4 regions of the Cupriavidus sp. YAF13 genome follow, and region 1 is predicted to be linked to each of the others. Evidence: predicted binding sites of a transcription regulator. Region 1 holds the regulator's gene; each other region holds the start of a gene.
What was found. The regulator FNR, encoded in region 1, switches genes on or off when oxygen is low (the NO sensors DNR and NnrR bind a similar motif). The targets are predictions, from matches to a motif close to TTGATNNNNATCAA.

Region 1 (4,477 bases):
CAGTTGGACACGCGCTGGTCGTGCTCGTCGTGCTCGCTGGGGTGCGCCGGATTCGTCGTGGACGCCCCCGGGACTTCGGACGCCTGCGCGCCGGAGGCCACTTGTGCGTGGTAACCGTTGGCGGGCGTGTCCGTTTGCTCATTTGTCTCACCGTCTTCGACGGCTTGCTCCTCGGCTGTGTCGCCGGACTGCGCGCCGGCGGGGTCGGCGGACACCGGCTCGCTCGCCAGCTCACTGCCTGGCCCGGGCGTCGCCGGCACTTCCGACTCGGCCTCGGACGCGGGTGTGAACCCGGCTTCCGCTTGCGCCAAAGCCTCCTTCCTTTCAAACGCATCCACCAAATCGGCGATGCCATCCGTGGCGCCGGCCGCAAGACCGTCGGGGGCAACCACGCCGGAAGGGGTCGGTTCACCCTCTCTGGCATCCGCCGCAACCAGTGTGGCAGCGCCGGCCTGATCATCGCCCGGTTCCGCGAATGCCTCTTCGTCGCTATCCGCCGGCACCGTGCCCAGCGCCTCGAAGTCAATCGGCTCCTGATTCAGCAGCGCGACCTGCGCCTGGGCCTGGATGTCTTCCAGCGGCGGCAATTCATCTAGCGTACGCAGGCCAAGATCATCAAGAAAATTCTTGGTGGTGGCATAAAGCGCAGGCCGTCCGGGCACGTCACGGTGGCCGATCACCTCGATCCAGCTGCGATCCTCGAGCTTCTTCACGACTTCGGTGCTGACCGCGACACCGCGGATTTCCTCGATATCGCCCCGTGTGACCGGTTGCCGGTAGGCGATGATCGCCAGCGTCTCCATCACGGCGCGGGAGTACTTGGGCGGCTTTTCGGGATTCAGCCTATCCAGGTATTCACGCATGACAGGGCGGCTCTGAAAACGCCAGCCACTGGCCAGTGCCACGAGTTCCACGCCGCGCTGCTCCCAGTCGCGGCGCAGCTCTTCGAGCAGCACGCGAATGGTGTCGGCACCGACGTCGTCGGCAAACAGCCGGCGCAAGTCATTGACGCGCAAGGGTTCCTGCGCGCAGATCAGCGCGGTCTCGAGGACGATCTTCGCCTCTTGGGTATTCATGTTGATTGCGTGCAGCCTGTCTTTGCACCTGCGCCCCGGTTGATCCCGGGCGCACTGGAGATTGCGGGTTCAGCGGTAGGGATTGCCACCGCCATCTGGCCGCGCAGCCAACCGCATGCTTGATGCATGCCAGCCGTGCGCCTTCTTCTATTGCATCGGGTGCCGGACCTGACCGGCAGGAGATCGCCCGGCCACCGGCTTTATCTGCCAGTCGACGGAGCCCTTGCGTCGCGCCTTCCCCCTGATGTGGCGGACCTGTCCGGCGCGGCGTCTATCATCGAACGCGCCGGGTGCAAGAAAATACGGATATCGGGCCTGCTGGCCTATTTCACCCCGCCCTGCCGTAGCTGGTCTTTTGAACCGAATCTTGTGAACCGGACGGCGGATGGGGAACGGTCCCTGGCGCTGATGCCTGCCTTGGTGTTCCTGGCATGCATCCCTGAGCAGCGGATGCTACCTGACGATGCCACGATGAAGTACGCTGCGCGATATCGCTGTTCTTGCGATTGTATGGCATTCCCTGGCAAACCTGCAACCGATTCGCACAGCTACCTCAGCAAGGAAGTGACAGATACACCACGAAACAGCGCTTCAGAAGACCAGACAGAATCCGTGCGCGGCAAGCGTCTCAGGCAAAAGCAGCGCGCGCGCCACCCCGGCCAAGCCAAAGGCCACCACCGCAAGGCCAGCGCCAGCCCGCAACGCCGGGCGCCGCGAAAGCTGCCTGAGATAGCCGGACAGGCCCGAGATCACCAGCAGATTCGGCAGGGTGCCCAGGCCAAACACGGCCATCACCAGCGCGCCCGACGCGGCATTGCCGGCCAGCAATGCCATGGCAAGGGCGCCGTACACCATGCCGCACGGGACCAGCCCCCAGGCCAGCCCCATGCCGTAGCGGCGCAGCAACCGGCCCTGCCCCTGCGCCCGGGCCGCAGCCGGCAAGCGCGCCCCGACGGCGCCAAGGCCGCGCAGCAAGCCGCCCGCGCCACGGGCGGCGAGCCGCTCCAGCCAACCCGTACCCATGGTGCGCCCGCGCAACATCCACAAGCCCGACAACACCAGCATCACACTGCCGATCCCAAACAGCCAGCGCTGCAGCGGCAGGTACTGCGCCCCCCAGACGCCAGCGCCCAGGGCGCCCAGCAAGGCCCCCAGCACCGCATACATGCTAAGCCGCCCGGCATGCATGACAAGCAGTTCCAGCAACCAATGGCCGGGACGCCGGAGCACCGTGGCAGGCACGCGCGCAACGCCGCCCTGCTCCGCCGCCAGCGCGATCCCGCCGCACATGGCGGCGCAGTGCACGCCGCCCAGCAAAGCCAGGGTAAATACGCTGATAAGCACGCCTATGGTCAACTTCTCCTCCCAATCACACAATCGCAACGTCCGGCGCGGTAAAATGCGTCGAACGCGCCCCCGCAGCTCCAAGAGGCGCTATCAACATGAGGCCTTGCGCCCGCGCACACCAGCGCGCTCGCACAACATGACGACGGGCACGGCAAGCCGCGCTGCACAGATAGCGCACTGCCGCAAGACCCGCGCGCCAGGCCGATGTGGATGGCGCTTCCAATCGACGACTCTCAACGTCAAGCTCTCAACTCAATGCGCCTGCCACATCGCGCTTGATTGACTGCGCTAAACCGACAGGCCCCAATTGCTCACCACCATTCCCATTACCGAGATGTCGCCCCGCTGCTCCACTTGCTCGCTCGGCCAGCTCTGCCTGCCCGTCGGCATGTCGCAGCAGGACCTCGAAAAGATGGATACGCTGGTCCAGGACCGGGTGCGCGTACGCAAGGGCGAAACCCTGTACCGCCTCGGCGATCCTCTCACCGCCGTCTACGCGATCCGCTTCGGCACGCTCAAGACCCACCTGACAATGGAAGACGGCCGCTCGCAGATCACGGGCTTCCACCTTCCCGGCGAAGTCGTCGGCCTTGACGGCCTCGGCGAGATGCAGCACGCGTCGGATGCCACCGCGCTGGAAGATACCGAAGTCTGCGTGGTGCGCTTCGGCGATCTCCAGACGTTGTCCAACGTCCTGCCTTCCCTGCAGCACCAGTTCATGCGCCTGATGAGCAAGGAGATCTCGCAGGACCAGGTCATGTTGATCACACTCGGATCGATGCGCGCCGAGGAGCGGCTTGCCGCTTTCCTGATCAACCTGTCCGAGCGCTTGTCCGCGCGCGGCTATTCGGCCTCCGAGTTCGTGCTGCGCATGAGCCGCGAGGAAATCGGCAGCTACCTGGGGCTCAAGCTCGAAACCGTCAGCCGCCTGTTCTCGCGCTTTGCGGAAGCCGGCCTGATCCAGATCCGCCAGCGGCACGTCAAGCTGGTCGACATGGTGGGGATCAAGCAGATCGTCAACAAATCCTGCTGACGTGCTCGTCGCGGGCCGCCCTCGCCCGCGGCGGCACGCCGCGATGCCGCGCCTGCTGGCCTGAACCGGCAAGGCGCGCATCGCAATCACTCCAGCTCGTCCGTGTCCGCCAGCCGCGTGGGCATGGTGTACAGCGTCAAGCCGCTCGACAGCGCGCACAGCACCCACGCGATCAGGAAGCCCACGGTGTAGACCGCCTCCCGCGATGCATCGACCGGCTGGCCGAAGAAGCGCAGGTCGCCGGGATCGACCATGGAGAATACCAGCGCGGTGGTCAGCCCGGCGACCAGGAAAGCGGGCCACAGCACCCACATCAGCCAGCGTAGTCTCATGATCACCTCGCTTGCGCCGCGACCGGCGCTGCCTGGCGTGCCGCGCTGCCCGCCTTCTCGACCACCAGGCCGTGGCGCGCCACCCCTTCCTCAATGGGTGGATCCGGGTGGGTCATAGCCAGCCAGATCGTGACCCCGCAGGCCACCATGGCCACGAACGGCCCACTCATCAGCAGCCACGGCCATGGCTCCTTCCACCAGGGATTGCTTTGCTGCGTCATCTGGCCTCCTCCTCTAGATCTAGATCCCGTATGTTGCGTACGGATTGGTGCATCCAGCGTCCCCGCCGCCTCATAGATTGCGCGGCACGATAAAGCTGGTGCTCTGTCGAATCTCTGCGCCATGGCTGCCCGCGCCCTCGTCGGGCACCGCGGTGACCGTGACCTCGATCTTGTGCGTGCCCTGCGCCGCGGACTCGATCGGCACGCGCACCCGGATGGGAATCAGGCGATTGGATGTGGGTTCCAGGTTGCCGGCAGCGTGATCATATTCCACGGCCAGGCCCTTGAGCTCGCCGCTGCCCGCGCTGACGGCGACGCGCATCGGTGCCTCGGTCGTGTTGATCAGCTGCAGCCGGTACACGTTCTCGATCCAGCGCCCTTCCACCTCACGCCCCAGCGCGCCGCGGTCGCGGATGATATCGACCTTGAGCGGCGTGCGCATGGCCAGCGAGGCCATGAAGCCGGCGA
Region 2 (4,477 bases), on a different contig from region 1:
GCCTGCCGGTGCGCGCACTGGTCCTGACCCCGACCCGCGAACTGGCGGCGCAGGTGGAAGAAAGCGTTCGTAACTACGGCAAGTACCTCAAGCTGCGCTCCATGGTGATGTTCGGCGGCGTGGGCATCAACCCGCAGATCGAACAGCTCAAGCGCGGTGTCGATATCGTGGTGGCCACGCCCGGCCGCCTGCTTGATCACCTGTCCCAGCGCACCATCGACCTGTCGCACGTGGAAATGCTGGTGCTGGACGAAGCCGACCGCATGCTCGACATGGGCTTCATCCACGACATCCGCAAGATCCTCAACGTCTTGCCGCCGAAGCGCCAGAACCTGCTGTTCTCGGCCACCTTCTCCGACGAGATCCGTGGCCTGGCCGACCGCCTGCTGGACAACCCCGCCTCCATCGAAGTGGCGCGCCGCAATACCACGGCCGAAACGGTGGCGCAGCGCGTCTACCCGGTGGACCGCGAGCGCAAGCGCGAACTGCTGGCCCACCTGGTGCGCGAGAACGACTGGCACCAGGTGCTGGTCTTCACCCGCACCAAGCACGGCGCCAACCGCCTGGCCGAGCAGCTCGACAAGGACGGCCTGTCGGCATTGGCGATCCACGGCAACAAGAGCCAGTCGGCCCGCACGCGCGCGCTGACCGAGTTCAAGGCCGGCACGCTGCGCCTGCTGGTGGCTACCGATATCGCCGCGCGCGGCATCGACATCGACCAACTGCCCCACGTGGTCAACTACGACCTCCCCAACGTGCCCGAAGACTACGTGCACCGTATCGGCCGTACCGGCCGCGCCGGCGCCGAGGGCGAGGCGATCTCGCTGGTCTGCGTGGATGAAATCTCGCTGATGCGCGATATCGAACGGCTGATCAAGCGCCAGATCGAGCAAACCATCTTGCCGGGCTTCGAGGTCGATCCGAGCATTCCGGCCGAGCCGATCCAGAAGGGCCGGCAGGCACGCGGCCAGGGCCAGGGCAATGGTGGTGGTGGCCGTGGCCGCGGCCAGGCACCCGCCGGCGGCCAGCCGCGCGGCCGCGCACCGGCGGCAGAAGCTGGCGAGCGCCAGCAACGTCCGGCACGCGCGCCGCAAGGCCGCAGCCAGGCTCCCGCCGCCGCCGATGGACAAGGCCAGCGCCGCGCGCCGCAGGCACAGGGCCAACGCCCGGCGCAGGGCAGCGGACGACCGGCTTCGGCCGGCCAAGGCAACCCGCGTAACGGTCAGGCCAATGGCAACCGCACTGGCGAGGCCAACGGCAACCGTGCCGCCGGCAATGGCAATGGCAGTGGCAATGGCAATGGCAATGGCAACCGCGATCGCAATGGCGACGTCAACGGCAACCGCGCCGGTGCCAACACCCATGTTGCGCAGCCGCGCACCGGACAGGATCCGGCCGCACGCGGTCGCCGTCCGGCGCCGCAAGCCGCGCTGCTGGGCGGCCAGCGCGCCAAGCCCACGCGCTAACTCCACAACGTTCCCCAACGGCTGCCACGCGCCATGTCCAGTTCAGGGTTTGACCTTCAGGTGCCCGGCGACGGCGGCACGCTCACCGATGCCGATGGCGTGCCCTACGCCAGCCTCACGCCGGACCTGATGCTGGATGCGATGGAGGCCGCCGGTTTCGAGCCGGACGGCCGCCTGCTGGCGCTCAATAGTTATGAGAACCGGGTCTGGCAGGTGGGGATCGAAGGCAGCGCGCCGGTGGTGGTCAAGTTCTACCGCCCCGGCCGCTGGAGCGACGCGGCCATTCTGGAAGAGCACGCTTTCGTGCGGCAACTGGCCGACGCCGAGATTCCGGCGGTGCCGGCCATCGCGCGCGACGGCGCCACGCTGCTGGCGCACGCGGGTTTTCGCTTCGCGGTCTTTCCTCGCTGCGGGGGGCGCGAGCCGGAGCTGGATCGTGCGGACACGCTGACCTGGCTTGGCCGTTTCATCGGCCGCATCCATGCGCTCGGCGCCACGCATCCTTACCAGGCACGCCCCACCATCGACGTGGACACCTTCGGGGTGGCCCCGCGCGACTGGCTGCTGGCGCAAGACTGTATTCCCCTGGAACTGCGCCCCGCCTGGCAGGCGGTTGCCGATCTCGCCGTGGATGGCGCTCGCCGTTGCTTCGAGCGCGCGGGCGATGTAGCGCAGTTGCGGCTGCACGGCGATTGCCATCGCGGCAATGTGCTGTGGATCGAGGAGTCGCATGCGGGTTCGCGCCCGCCCGGGCCGCACTTTGTCGACTTCGACGATAGCCGCATGGGGCCGGCGGTGCAGGATCTGTGGATGCTGCTGGAAGGCGATCGCGCCGCCCAGCAGGGCCAGATGGCCGACATCCTGGCCGGCTATGAGGATTTTGCGGAATTCCAGCCGCGTGAGCTTTACCTGATCGAGGCGCTGCGCACGCTGCGCCTGCTGCATTACAGCGCCTGGCTGGCCAGCCGCTGGCGCGATCCGGCCTTTCCGGCGGCATTCCCGTGGTTTGGGACTGCCCGCTACTGGCAGGACCGCATCCTCGAACTGCGCGAGCAGGTCGCGCTGATGGACGAGCCGCCGCTCTGGCCGGTCTGACCCGGCACCGGCCAGCCTGGGCCGGCTGCCTTACTTCTTGCCCGGGGCCTTGACCAGGACTACCGGGCACGGGGCGTGCGCCAGCACCCGTCCCGCCACCGAACCAATCACCGCATCGAAGAACGAGCCGCGGCCGTGCGTGCCCATGACGATGCCGCGTGCGTCGACGCTGGCGGCGTAGGCGACGATGCGTTCCGGCGCAAAGCCGTGCAGCGCGTGTTGCTCGAAGGCGATGCCTGCGGCGCCGAGGATGTCGGCCACGGACTGCATGGCCTTGCCGCTTTCTTCCTGATGCCAGGCGTCGATGGTTTCCTTGCTGACGAAGGCGCGTACCTGTCCGGTGACATCGGGCGTCACATGGACCACATGCACGGTAAAGCCGCCTTGCAGCAGTTTGCCTTCGGCGATGAAGCGGGCGGCCGCGTCGGAAAAGGGCGAACCGTCGGTGGCGAGCACGATGTTGGTCATGGCGGCTATCTCCTGTAATGGCTGTGATCGTTGTCGGCATGGCGGCCCCCGCCGGGGTGGTTCGGGGGCGGTCACCAGGGTCATGATGGCACCCTGCGGGCAACCTTGCCTGGATCCAGATCAAGTCGGGTGCAATCGCCTGCGCCTTCCACGAGTCTTCCATTCCCCGTTTTGATAGCTTTTTTGCACCGCGCCGTGGCATCTCAGCGCCGTTTTGACGTAGGGAAATCTACGCTGCAGATAGGACAACTCTGTCGGATGTTCCGGCTTGCCGCCATGTGGGTCTACTATCGATTGGCGATCGGCGCGCTGGCGATGCTCGCGCTGATCCTGCTTTTTGCCATGGAGTTCGGGCTGGCCAGTGCTATTGCGCGCCGCGAGGAGGGCTTTGCGCAGTCGCCCGACGAGCAGGGCCCCTGAGGGCGCCTGCGCGTTGCCGGGCCCAATGAAGGCGCGCCGCCAGGGGCGTCGTGCATGGACAAGTGGCCTGTAGCGGTTCAGACTGCCGGTGCGGGCCGCGCGGGTGTCTTGCGGCCCGCCCGCCGTATCCGTTGCCATGCACTTTCCTATCCAACAAGAGCCATGAGACTACGTTTCCTTGCCGGCGCGCCTGGCAGCGCGCCGCATTTCGCCCACCTGCATACCCGTTCCCGCATCTTCCAGTCCCCCTTGCACAGCGCCGTCCGCGCGACCGTGTGCGGCGCCCTCGGCGCCATGCTGCTGGCCGCGGGCGCGCATGCCGCCACGCTCGACAGCATGCAGCTGCAGCAGCAGGCCGACCAGGCCGCGGCGCGCAGTTACCGCGAATGGGTCGAATTGCTGGCCCTGCCCAACGACGCCACCGTGCCCGCGGATATCCAGAAGAATGCGGACTGGCTGGTCAAGGCCTTCGCCCGGCGTGGCTTCCAGGCGCGCGAGCTGCCCAATAACGGCAAGCCGATGGTCTACGCCGAATACCCCGCTAGCACGCAGCAAAGCGCTGGCCCGCGCAAGACCGTGCTGTTCTACATGCATTTCGATGGCCAGTCGGTAACGCCGTCGCAATGGGCGCAGCCCAGCCCGTGGGAGGCTACGCTCAAGGCGCGCAGCGCCAATGGCAAGTGGGAGGCGCTGCCGCTGGACAAACTCTATGCCGGCCAGGTCGATCCCGAGTGGCGCGTGTTCGGGCGTTCGTCGTCGGACGACAAGGGCCCCATCGTGATGTTCCTGGCCGCCATGGATGCGCTCAAGGCCGCCGGGGTGGACCCTGCGGTCGATATCAAGGTGCTGCTGGATTCCGAGGAAGAGAAGGGCTCGCCGTCGCTGGGCAAGGTGATCGCTGACAACCTGGCGCTGCTGCGCAATGACGGCATGGTGATCTTCGATGGCCCCATGCACCAGAGCAACCAGCCCACGCTGATCTTCGGCAACCGCGGCGTGCTGCTGGTGCAGCTCAAGGTGTTCGGCGC
Region 3 (4,137 bases), on a different contig from region 1:
GGGCGGGCCGCTGTTCCATCAGATCGGCTCGGCCGACGCCATGCGCGCGCGCATGGCGGCACAAAGCGGGAAGACGGTGGCGACGCCTAAGTAATCAGGTCGGCGCCGCCGGGCCGTCCCCCGGCCACGGCGGCGCCAGCATCTTTTTGCAATGGCCTCTTAGCCGCGCCAGGCGCCCTTCATCCAGACCCAGCCACCGCCCTCGAAGCGCCAGACCCAGTGTCCGGGCACCCAGTAGGCGTGCGGCGCGGGGGGCGCAATCGTGATCTGTTCCACGATCACGGGCGGCATCGCCGGCACCGGCTGCTGGACCCAGCGGCCGTGCACCCAGAACCAGTCGTTGCCCTCCCACTTCCAGTGCCCTGGCACCCAGTTCCAGCCATAGGCAGGCGCAGGGCCGCGGTCTTCATGCACCGGCGGCGGCATGTTGCGGACCATCTGGTGGGGCGGCGCAGGCGGCGGCTGCCGTACTATCACGCGCTCGGTCACGCACCCGGCAAGGCTGCCGAGCACCGCCAGCGAGGCGAGCGCCGGCAGGGCGGCGCGGAGCAGGCGGCGGCGTGCGGGCGCATGGGGTTTGCTGATTGCCATTTTTTTGTCCTGTTGGAGCTGATTTGCGCTCAGGCGTCGTCTAAGGGGCGGCCCCGGGTCGGGATGCGCAATGACCTTGGGACCGATACCTTGCTTAACGAGGCAAGCGCCGCGCGGCGGGACAAGCGTGCGGCAAGACTTTGTAATTGAGTATTACGCGCCCCAAAAAGACAAACCGCAGCCAGGGTGGCTGCGGCAGGTGGCGGGTGATGGTGGATGATGGCCGGTTATGCCGGCACAGGCGCGTTAGCGCTGGTCTGCCGGCCGCGGAAGTCCGTCCAGCAGAGCGCCTTGAAGTCGTACAGCTTGCAGCGGCGCGCGGTATGGAAATACCAGCGCCAGGTGAAGTTCTGGATGATGATGCGGCCCGGCAGCGCATGCTCCAGCAGCGCCTGGGCGCGCTTGAGGCGGTATAGCGGCACGCTCATGTCCACGTGGTGCGCGGTGTGCTCCATGATGTGGTGCAGCGCCGCGCCGATGCCATAGCGAAAGCGCAGGTGCACGGTGGTGGAGACGAAGGGCTGGGCGCGCGCCCACATGGCCTTGGTGTCGTACCAGGCCACGCTGGTATGGGTGTGGTGCACGTAGAGCACGAAGCCCACGGTGAAATTCCAGACCAGGAACGGCAGCACGAAGCCCAGCCCGACCAGCATCGCCACCGACTGCCCGGTGGCGATGGCCAGCCACGCCAGCGCGCCGATCCAGGCCACGCCGAAGAGGGCCACCAGCGTGCAGTCCCACATGAAGACGGCGCGGCGCGTGGGCATCTGGCGGCGGCTGGGGAAGAACATCTTGAACCACCAGATCTCGACCAGGTAGTACAGGCCCGCGCCAAAGCCGGTGCGGTAGACCCGCTCCAGCGCGCGGCGCCAGCGCGGCAGGGCCTGGAATTCCTCGAGCGAGTAAGGCTGCCAGACGAAGTCGAAGCCCTTGAGGTTGGAGTAGCCGTGGTGGACCACGTTATGGCCCACTTCCCACAGGCTGTAAGGCGTGAGCGATGGTAGGAAGGTCAACCGGCCCAGCCATTTGTTCAAGCCGCGCCGGGGCGTCAGGCTCTGGTGGCAGGCATCGTGGCCGATGATGAACAGGCGGGCGATGATCAGCCCCGTCACCACGCTGGCGGCCAGCTTGGCGAGCCAGTGGGAGAACAGCACCACCCCGGCCAGCGCCGCCAGGAACAGCGCGGTGTCCAGCGCGAACAGCGCCAGCGCGCGCGGCGTGCTGCGCGCGCCAAGCGGGATCAGCCAGCCGCGGATGATCTTGCGCGAGGGCAGGGGGACGTCAGGGGAAATCGGCTCCGGAAAGGAAGCTTGCTGCGTGGCAATCATGCAAAAACCTTCAGTTGTCGAACGCGGGGTCGGGCTAGGCCCGAGACTGGCGATGCGCGGCCACAGGACGGGCCGATGGTGTGACAGCTTAGAAGGATTGCGTGACAGGGGTGTTGATCCGGGTCAAGCACCGGGTCAAGCCAGCAGGGCCGGACCCGGTGTCACCCAGCGGGAAGTGATGATTAGTGCGCGGCGGTGGCCGGCGCGCTCGCCGGTTCGCCCATCACATACACCTCGCCGATGACGCGGTCGTCACCCAGCATGGCGAAGGCGAACAACTGTTCTTCCAGCGTTTCCGAGCGCTCGCTGCGGCGCGCGATCAGCGGCGTGGCCTGCGGGTCGAGCACGATGAAGTCGGCCTCGCAGCCGGGTGTGAAGCTGCCCACGCGCTCGCTCCAGCCCAGTGCATCGGCAGCGGCGCGCGTGGCCAGGTAGAACATGCGCAACGCGCTAAGGTGGTAGCCGCCCATGCGCGCCACCTTGTGGGCGGCGTTCATGGTGCGCAGCATCGAGAATGAGGTGCCCCCGCCCACGTCGGTGGCAAGCGTCACGTTGAGGCGGTGCGCGTCGGACTGGTGGAAGTCATAGAAGCCGCTGCCCAGGAACAGGTTGGAGGTGGGGCAGTGCGCCACCGCCGCGCCGCTGTCGGCCAGGCGCTTGCGGTCGTCCTGATCGAGGTAGATGGCGTGGCCGTACAGCGCGCCCGGGCGCAGCAGGCCGTAGTGATCGTAGATGTCCAGATAGCTGCGGGCTTGCGGGAACAGCTCGGCCACCCATTTCACTTCGTCGCGGTTCTCCGCCACGTGGGTCTGGATGAACGCGTCCGGGTAGGCCTTGGCCAGTTCGCCGCAGGCTTGCAGCTGCGCTTCGCTGGAGGTGGGCGCGAAGCGCGGCGTAATGGCGTACGACAGGCGGTTCTTGCCGTGCCAGCGCGAGATCAGGTCGGCCGAACCGCGCGCGCCGGACTCGGCGGTGTCGCGCAGGAATTCGGGGCAGTTGCGGTCCATCATCACCTTGCCGGTGACCAGGCGCAGGTTGCGGCGGTCGGCTTCGGCAAACAGCGCATCGGCCGATGCCATATGCACGGTGCTCCAGGCCACAGCGCTGGTGGTGCCGTTGCGCAGCAGTTCGTCGGCAAAGAAGCCGGCCACGGCCGCCGCGTACTCCGGCTCGGCAAAGCGGCGCTCCTCGGGGAAGGTATAGGTCTCCAGCCAGTGCAGCAGGCCGGGCGAGGGCGAGGCGATGATGTCGGTCTGCGGGTAATGCACGTGGGTGTCGATAAAGCCCGGCACGATCAGCTTGCCGCGGCGGTCGATCACTTCGGCGCCCGCCGGGATCTGGTCGGCCAGGTCGGCATGGTTGCCAACCGCGGCGATATGCCCGGCGGTGACGATCAGCACCCCGTCTTCCCAATACTGATACGCGTCGTCATGAAACTGGGGGTCGCGCAGGAAGTGCAGCACACGGCCACGGATGGCGCGGGTGATGGATTGGGTGGGGGGCGTGGTCGTCATATCGATGTCTCGTCATGCGCCGGCGCGCGCATGGCGCGCCGGCATCTTGGTGTGAGCCGCGCTTCAGGCCGTGGAGGCCGCGGCGGGCAGGGGGGATTGCCAGAAGTGGTCGACTTCGGCGAGGAAGGCAGTCTTTTGCGAGGCGGGCAGGAACGACGCCTCGAAACTGTTGCGCGCCAGCTTGTGGCCATCGGCCGCGGTCAGCGGCAAGGCTTCGAAAGTGGCTTCCCAGTTCGCGTTCATATAGCCGCCGAAATAGGCGGGGTCGTCCGAATGCAGCGTGACCAGCACGCCGGCTTCCAGCAGGCGGTGCAGGGAGTGGTCGCGCAGGTCCGGGTAGACCTTGAGCTTCTGGTTGGACAGCGGGCATACCGTGAGCGCCACGCGCTCGCGGGCCAGCCGCTCCACCAGGGCCGGGTCGTCGATGGCGCGCACGCCGTGGTCGATGCGCTCCACCTTGAGGATGTCGAGCGCGTCGGTCACGTATTGCGCCGGGCCTTCCTCGCCGGCATGCGCCACCAGGTGCAGGCCGAGCTCGCGGGCGCGGGCAAACACGCGGGCGAACTTCTCCGGCGGGTTGCCCTGCTCGGAGGAATCCAGCCCGATGCCGACGAAGCGGTCGCGGTAAGGCAGCGCGGCTTCCAGCGTGGCGAAGGCGTCTTCCTCGGAGAGATGGCGCAGGAAGCAGAGGATCAGGCTGCTCG
Region 4 (4,477 bases), on a different contig from region 1:
CGGTAGCGATGGTCGCGCAGGTCGAAAATGGGAATGACGGATTCGGTCATGGCTTGAGGGCAATTGATGCGCGGCCGCTTCAGCCGGGCGCAGTCAGCCCGCGCTCGACGGCGTAGACCGCGATCTGCACGCGGCTCGTCAGGTTGAGCTTCTTGAGGATATTCTGCACATGGATCTTGACGGTGCTTTCCGCCACGCCCAGCTCGCGCGCGATCTCCTTATTGCTTTCGCCGCGCGTGAGGCCACGCACGATCTCATGTTCGCGCGAGGTAAGCCGGGGCTCGTCGCTCGCGCTGGCTGCCGCTGTCGCGGCGGGGTTGGTGGGCGCACGGAATTGCGCGACAAGTTTTGCCGTCATGCTGTGAGAAATGACCGCCTCTCCCGCCGCGGCGCGGCGGATGGCGCTGGTCAGCGTTTCCGCTTCGATATTTTTTAACAGATAGCCCCGGGCACCGCTGCGCAGGGCGGCCGCCAGTTCCTCGGCTTCCTCCGACACGGTGAGCATCACCACGGCAGTGTCGGGCAAGTCTTCCACCAGCAGCTGCAGGGTTTCTAGCCCCGACAGGCCGGGCATGTTCAGGTCCAGCAGGATCACGTCGGGCCGGTGCTGCTTGGCCCGCTTGACGCCCTCTACGCCATCCGCCGCTTCGTCGACGATCTCGAAATCGGTCTGGCGCGCAAGCAGGGCGCGCACACCCGAGCGAAACAGGGAGTGGTCGTCTATCAGGAGGATACGGATGGTCATGATATTCACCTTGAAAAAAAAGCTGGCGAGACAGTTTGGTGGCCGTGCCGTTCACTAGCGCGGCAGGATGAGCTCAACTCGCGTGCCCGTGCCCCGTTCGGCAACGATCCGCAGCGTGGCCGATAGCCGGGCCGCGCGCTCGCGCATGATGTGCAATCCCACATGGGATTGATCGTCTGCCGCCGGCTCCGCGGGGTCGAAGCCATCGCCGTCGTCCTCCACGATCATGCTGAAGGTGCGTCCATTGCGCACGATGACGCTGGCATAGGCGGCACGCGCATGCTTTCGCACATTGGAAAGGGCCTCCTGCAGGATGAACAGCACCTGCAGTTGCTGCTCGGGCTGCAGGGGCGGCCCGCCCTGGGCGTCATTGAACACCAGGGCAAGCTCCGTGCTGCTCTGGCGCCGGAATCGCGCCACGGTGTCTTCCACTGCCTGGCGCAGCTCGCCATGCGCCAGCTTGCTGCGGAAGTTGAGCAGGAGTTCACGCACATCCTGGTAGCTTTCTTCCACACCGCAACGCAACAGCGGCACGATAGCGCGCGTCTCGTCCATATCGTTGCGCGAGACCGCATCTTCCAGCACCTGCACCTGCAGGTTCAGGTAGTTAAGGCCCTGGGCAATGCTGTCGTGCAGGCCCTGCGCCACCAGGTTGCGCTCTTCCACCACCGCGAGCTGGCGTGCGGTTTCCGACAGGTGCAGATGATCGAGCGCCACGCCGATATGCTGCCCCAGCGTCTCAAGCAGGCGTATGTCCGAAGCGGGCAGCTGCAAGGGATCGCGAAAATGCAGGGAGAAGGTGCCCAGCACCGCACGCTGCGTTTCGATGCGGAACACCGCAAGCCCCGGGAAGCCTTCCCTTGCGCAGCCAAAGCGCACACCGGCTGACGGCCCGCTGGCTGACAGCGCCGGGCCTTTGTTGAGGTCTTCGATCAGCACGACCGATTCGCTCGCCGCCTCGCCACAGAAGCACGCATCCACCTTCATGCAGTGCTCGGCCTCTTCCAGTTCCGCGGAGAGGCCGACCGATACCAGCAGATGAAGCTGGTTGTGGTCCGCATCGATCATGCGCACGCTGCCGCCGTCGGCATCGAACTGCTTCATCACGCGCTGCAAGAAGCCGCGGCAAAGCGCCTCGCCGTCGTTTGGCATATTCAGGAAGGCGGCCATGTCGTAGAGCGCCGCGAGGTCGCGGTTGTGCCGCGCCAACTCCGCCGTCTTCTGCGCCACGCGCGCTTCCAGATCCTGGTATAGCCCCTGCAGTTCGCCTGCCATCTGGTTAAAGCCTTGCGCCAGCATGCCGAACTCGTCGCTGGTTTCCACCGGCAGCCGCAGGGAGAACTCCCGCGCGGCCATGCGGTACAAGCCGTCCTGCAAGCGCATGACCGGAAGGATGATCCAGATGTAGAGCAGGTAGATGACGGCTACCGTGCCCATGCAGGCCATGGCCGCGAGTCCCGCCTGCGACAACCGCAGCAGGGTGGTCTTCATGGCGTTCTCTTGCTCGATCATGCTGACCAGGCGATTGACCTGATCCACGAAGGAAGCCAGCGCCGCCGGGTAGGTGGGCGGTTCGCCGTTCGCGGCGGCCAGGTCGGCGAGCGCGAGCGGCTTGATACGCCGGTGCCAGTCAAGGTCTACCCGGTCAAGTTGCGCGTGGATGCCAGGGTCGTCCGGCAGGAACAAGGGGCGTGCCGGATCGCCCTGGCGCAGGCGTGCCAGGGTGGCATCCAGCCCGGTGATCTGAGCCTCCAGTTGATGGCTTGCGCCGGCCCGTGCCCTGGCGAGCTCGATGGCGACGCGATTGGCACGCATGCGCAAGCTGCCGGCATCGTTGATGGCCGCGCCCGCGCCTTCGAGTTGCCATGACAGCCACAGCGTCCCGGAGATCATGGTCAGCACGATCAGCAGCGCGCCCAGCGAGAGCGAGACGATCCGCGTCGACAGGCGGTGGCGCAAGCCTGGCAACGCTGCCTGGGTACGCGGTGGGGTGACGGACGGCTCCGTGGCGGGAGCGGGTGGGCAAGGGGGCGTGAGGTCTACCATGGGGTTCCGGCCCCTGGCATCAGGTTTGCGCTCTGGAACGGCGCTTCAGGGGCTTGTCGCATTATTGACGGCAAGCCGGCGAGCGGGCTTGCGCCAGATCAAGGTCATATGCGGCTACAGGTAGTTCCTGGTGCACTTTCTGAAAATATCATGGCGTGACACAATGACGCGGCGCCGGGCCACGTGCTCGGAAAGCCTGCCGGACACCGCCGCCAACGGCTTTGCGCCGCGCGCTTGCATTCGCTCAGCAGCCCGGCCACGCCCTTGATGCCTGCATCGACCTAGGTCACCTGCCCGCCGTCCGCGCGAGGCCGTCAGGCCGCCGCGGCTGCCGCGCCTTGTGGCGTGCCCAGGCCTGTAGGCATTTCGCCGGTGAGCAGGTAGTGCATCAGTTCGCGTACCGGGCGGATGGCCTCGCCGAACGGCAGGCCCCCCTTGCCACGGAAGAACAGCCCGCGCTCCACGTCGCCGCGCATGGCCTGGGCCAGCTTGAGATCGATACAGAACTGGCCGACACGGCCGATGCCGTCACGCAGGCCGCAGGCCTGCAGGCAGTCGAAGCCTTCGAGGCAGTCGCGGACCTTGGCGCGGGCCTGCAGCGTGGCTTCGCGCGACAGGTAGCGCTTGAGCCATGGCGTCAGTACGGCGCGTGCCGGCAGGCCTGCCACGCTGGTGAATTCGCTCAGTTGTTCGGGGCGCGCGCTGGCCAGGACTTCCTTGAAAGCCGGGTGCGCATCCCCTTCCTCGGTCACGGCGAACGCCGTCCCCAGTTGCACGGCGCTGGCGCCTTCACCCAGCCAGTGGCGGACCTTGGCGTGGCTGTTGATCCCGCCCGCAAGGATCAGGGGCACACTTTCCCAGGCCAGCCCCAGTCCGGCGAACACTTCACGGCATTCGGCCAGCACGCGTGCGAAGGAGAAGCGCCCGTCTCCGATATCGTCGATGCGCGAGGCACCGAGGTGGCCGCCGGCGTGCGCCGGATCTTCGATGACGATGGCGTCAGGCAGGCGGTTCTTCTTCATCCACTTGCGCAGTACCAGCCCCACGCCGCGCGAATCCGACAGGATGGGGATCAAGGCAATGTCCGGGTGGCCGGCCGTGAGGTCGGGCAGGTCCAGCGGCAGTCCCGCGCCCATCACGATCGCATCGGCACCGCTCTCGCACGCCTGCCGGACCAGCGCGGCATGCGAGCTGACGGCCTTCATGACGTTGACCGCGATGGCGCCGCGCCCGCCCGCGAGGCGCCGCGCGCCCTGGATCTCGCGATCCAGTGCCACCAGGTTGGCCGCCTCTATCCTGGCCTTGTCGCGCGACCTGGCGGTGGCCGCCAGCAGGTCCGGGTGATGGTGGCGCAGGTCGATGCTGGCAATGGTGCCCATGCCGTTCTGGCTCGCCACCGCGCCCGCCAGCCGGTGCGCGGAAATGCCGATACCCATGCCGCCCTGTACCACCGGGACCAGCCGGCGGCCAATCAGCTTCAGCCAATGTTGTTGCATATCACTCTCGGTGAGGCATCCCGCTCGCCGGCGGAGATGCCGTGCGCGGCAGGAAAGCGGCATAGGTTTGCATGGACGCGCGCCGGGAAATTTGCGCTGGATCAATCAGCGCACGGCACGATACCAATGGCCTATGCCACTCGGCGGATGGCCCTCGTCCGGTGCGCGCGCCGCCGCGCACGCTTTTGCG

Region 2: a site for FNR is predicted at 3,140-3,153, ahead of AB4061_RS23490 (universal stress protein). Genes of this name have one in related genera too.
Region 3: a site for FNR is predicted at 2,033-2,046, ahead of AB4061_RS38925 (fatty acid desaturase). Genes of this name have one in related genera too.
Region 4: a site for FNR is predicted at 2,880-2,893, ahead of AB4061_RS30505 (type IV pili methyl-accepting chemotaxis transducer N-terminal domain-containing protein). Genes of this name have one in related genera too.

The regions. Positions count from the first base shown of each region.
Region 1 covers NZ_JBFRDD010000079.1:21,694-26,170, forward strand. Annotated here, with positions in the region: gene scpB (SMC-Scp complex subunit ScpB) at 1-1,076, opposite strand, end outside; gene AB4061_RS37405 (sulfite exporter TauE/SafE family protein) at 1,668-2,432, opposite strand; gene fnr (fumarate/nitrate reduction transcriptional regulator Fnr) at 2,731-3,456, shown strand; gene AB4061_RS37415 (hypothetical protein) at 3,543-3,788, opposite strand; gene AB4061_RS37420 (membrane protein) at 3,791-4,009, opposite strand; gene ccoG (cytochrome c oxidase accessory protein CcoG) at 4,080-4,477, opposite strand, start outside.
Region 2 covers NZ_JBFRDD010000031.1:17,190-21,666, forward strand. Annotated here, with positions in the region: gene AB4061_RS23480 (DEAD/DEAH box helicase) at 1-1,466, shown strand, start outside; gene AB4061_RS23485 (serine/threonine protein kinase) at 1,500-2,561, shown strand; gene AB4061_RS23490 (universal stress protein) at 2,592-3,029, opposite strand; gene AB4061_RS23495 (hypothetical protein) at 3,288-3,449, shown strand; gene AB4061_RS23500 (M20/M25/M40 family metallo-hydrolase) at 3,744-4,477, shown strand, end outside.
Region 3 covers NZ_JBFRDD010000093.1:8,191-12,327, forward strand. Annotated here, with positions in the region: gene AB4061_RS38915 (NADPH-dependent F420 reductase) at 1-94, shown strand, start outside; gene AB4061_RS38920 (hypothetical protein) at 160-591, opposite strand; gene AB4061_RS38925 (fatty acid desaturase) at 819-1,919, opposite strand; gene guaD (guanine deaminase) at 2,102-3,433, opposite strand; gene AB4061_RS38935 (adenosine deaminase) at 3,497-4,137, opposite strand, start outside.
Region 4 covers NZ_JBFRDD010000048.1:87-4,563, forward strand. Annotated here, with positions in the region: gene AB4061_RS30500 (response regulator) at 80-745, opposite strand; gene AB4061_RS30505 (type IV pili methyl-accepting chemotaxis transducer N-terminal domain-containing protein) at 800-2,791, opposite strand; gene AB4061_RS30510 (NAD(P)H-dependent flavin oxidoreductase) at 3,106-4,287, opposite strand.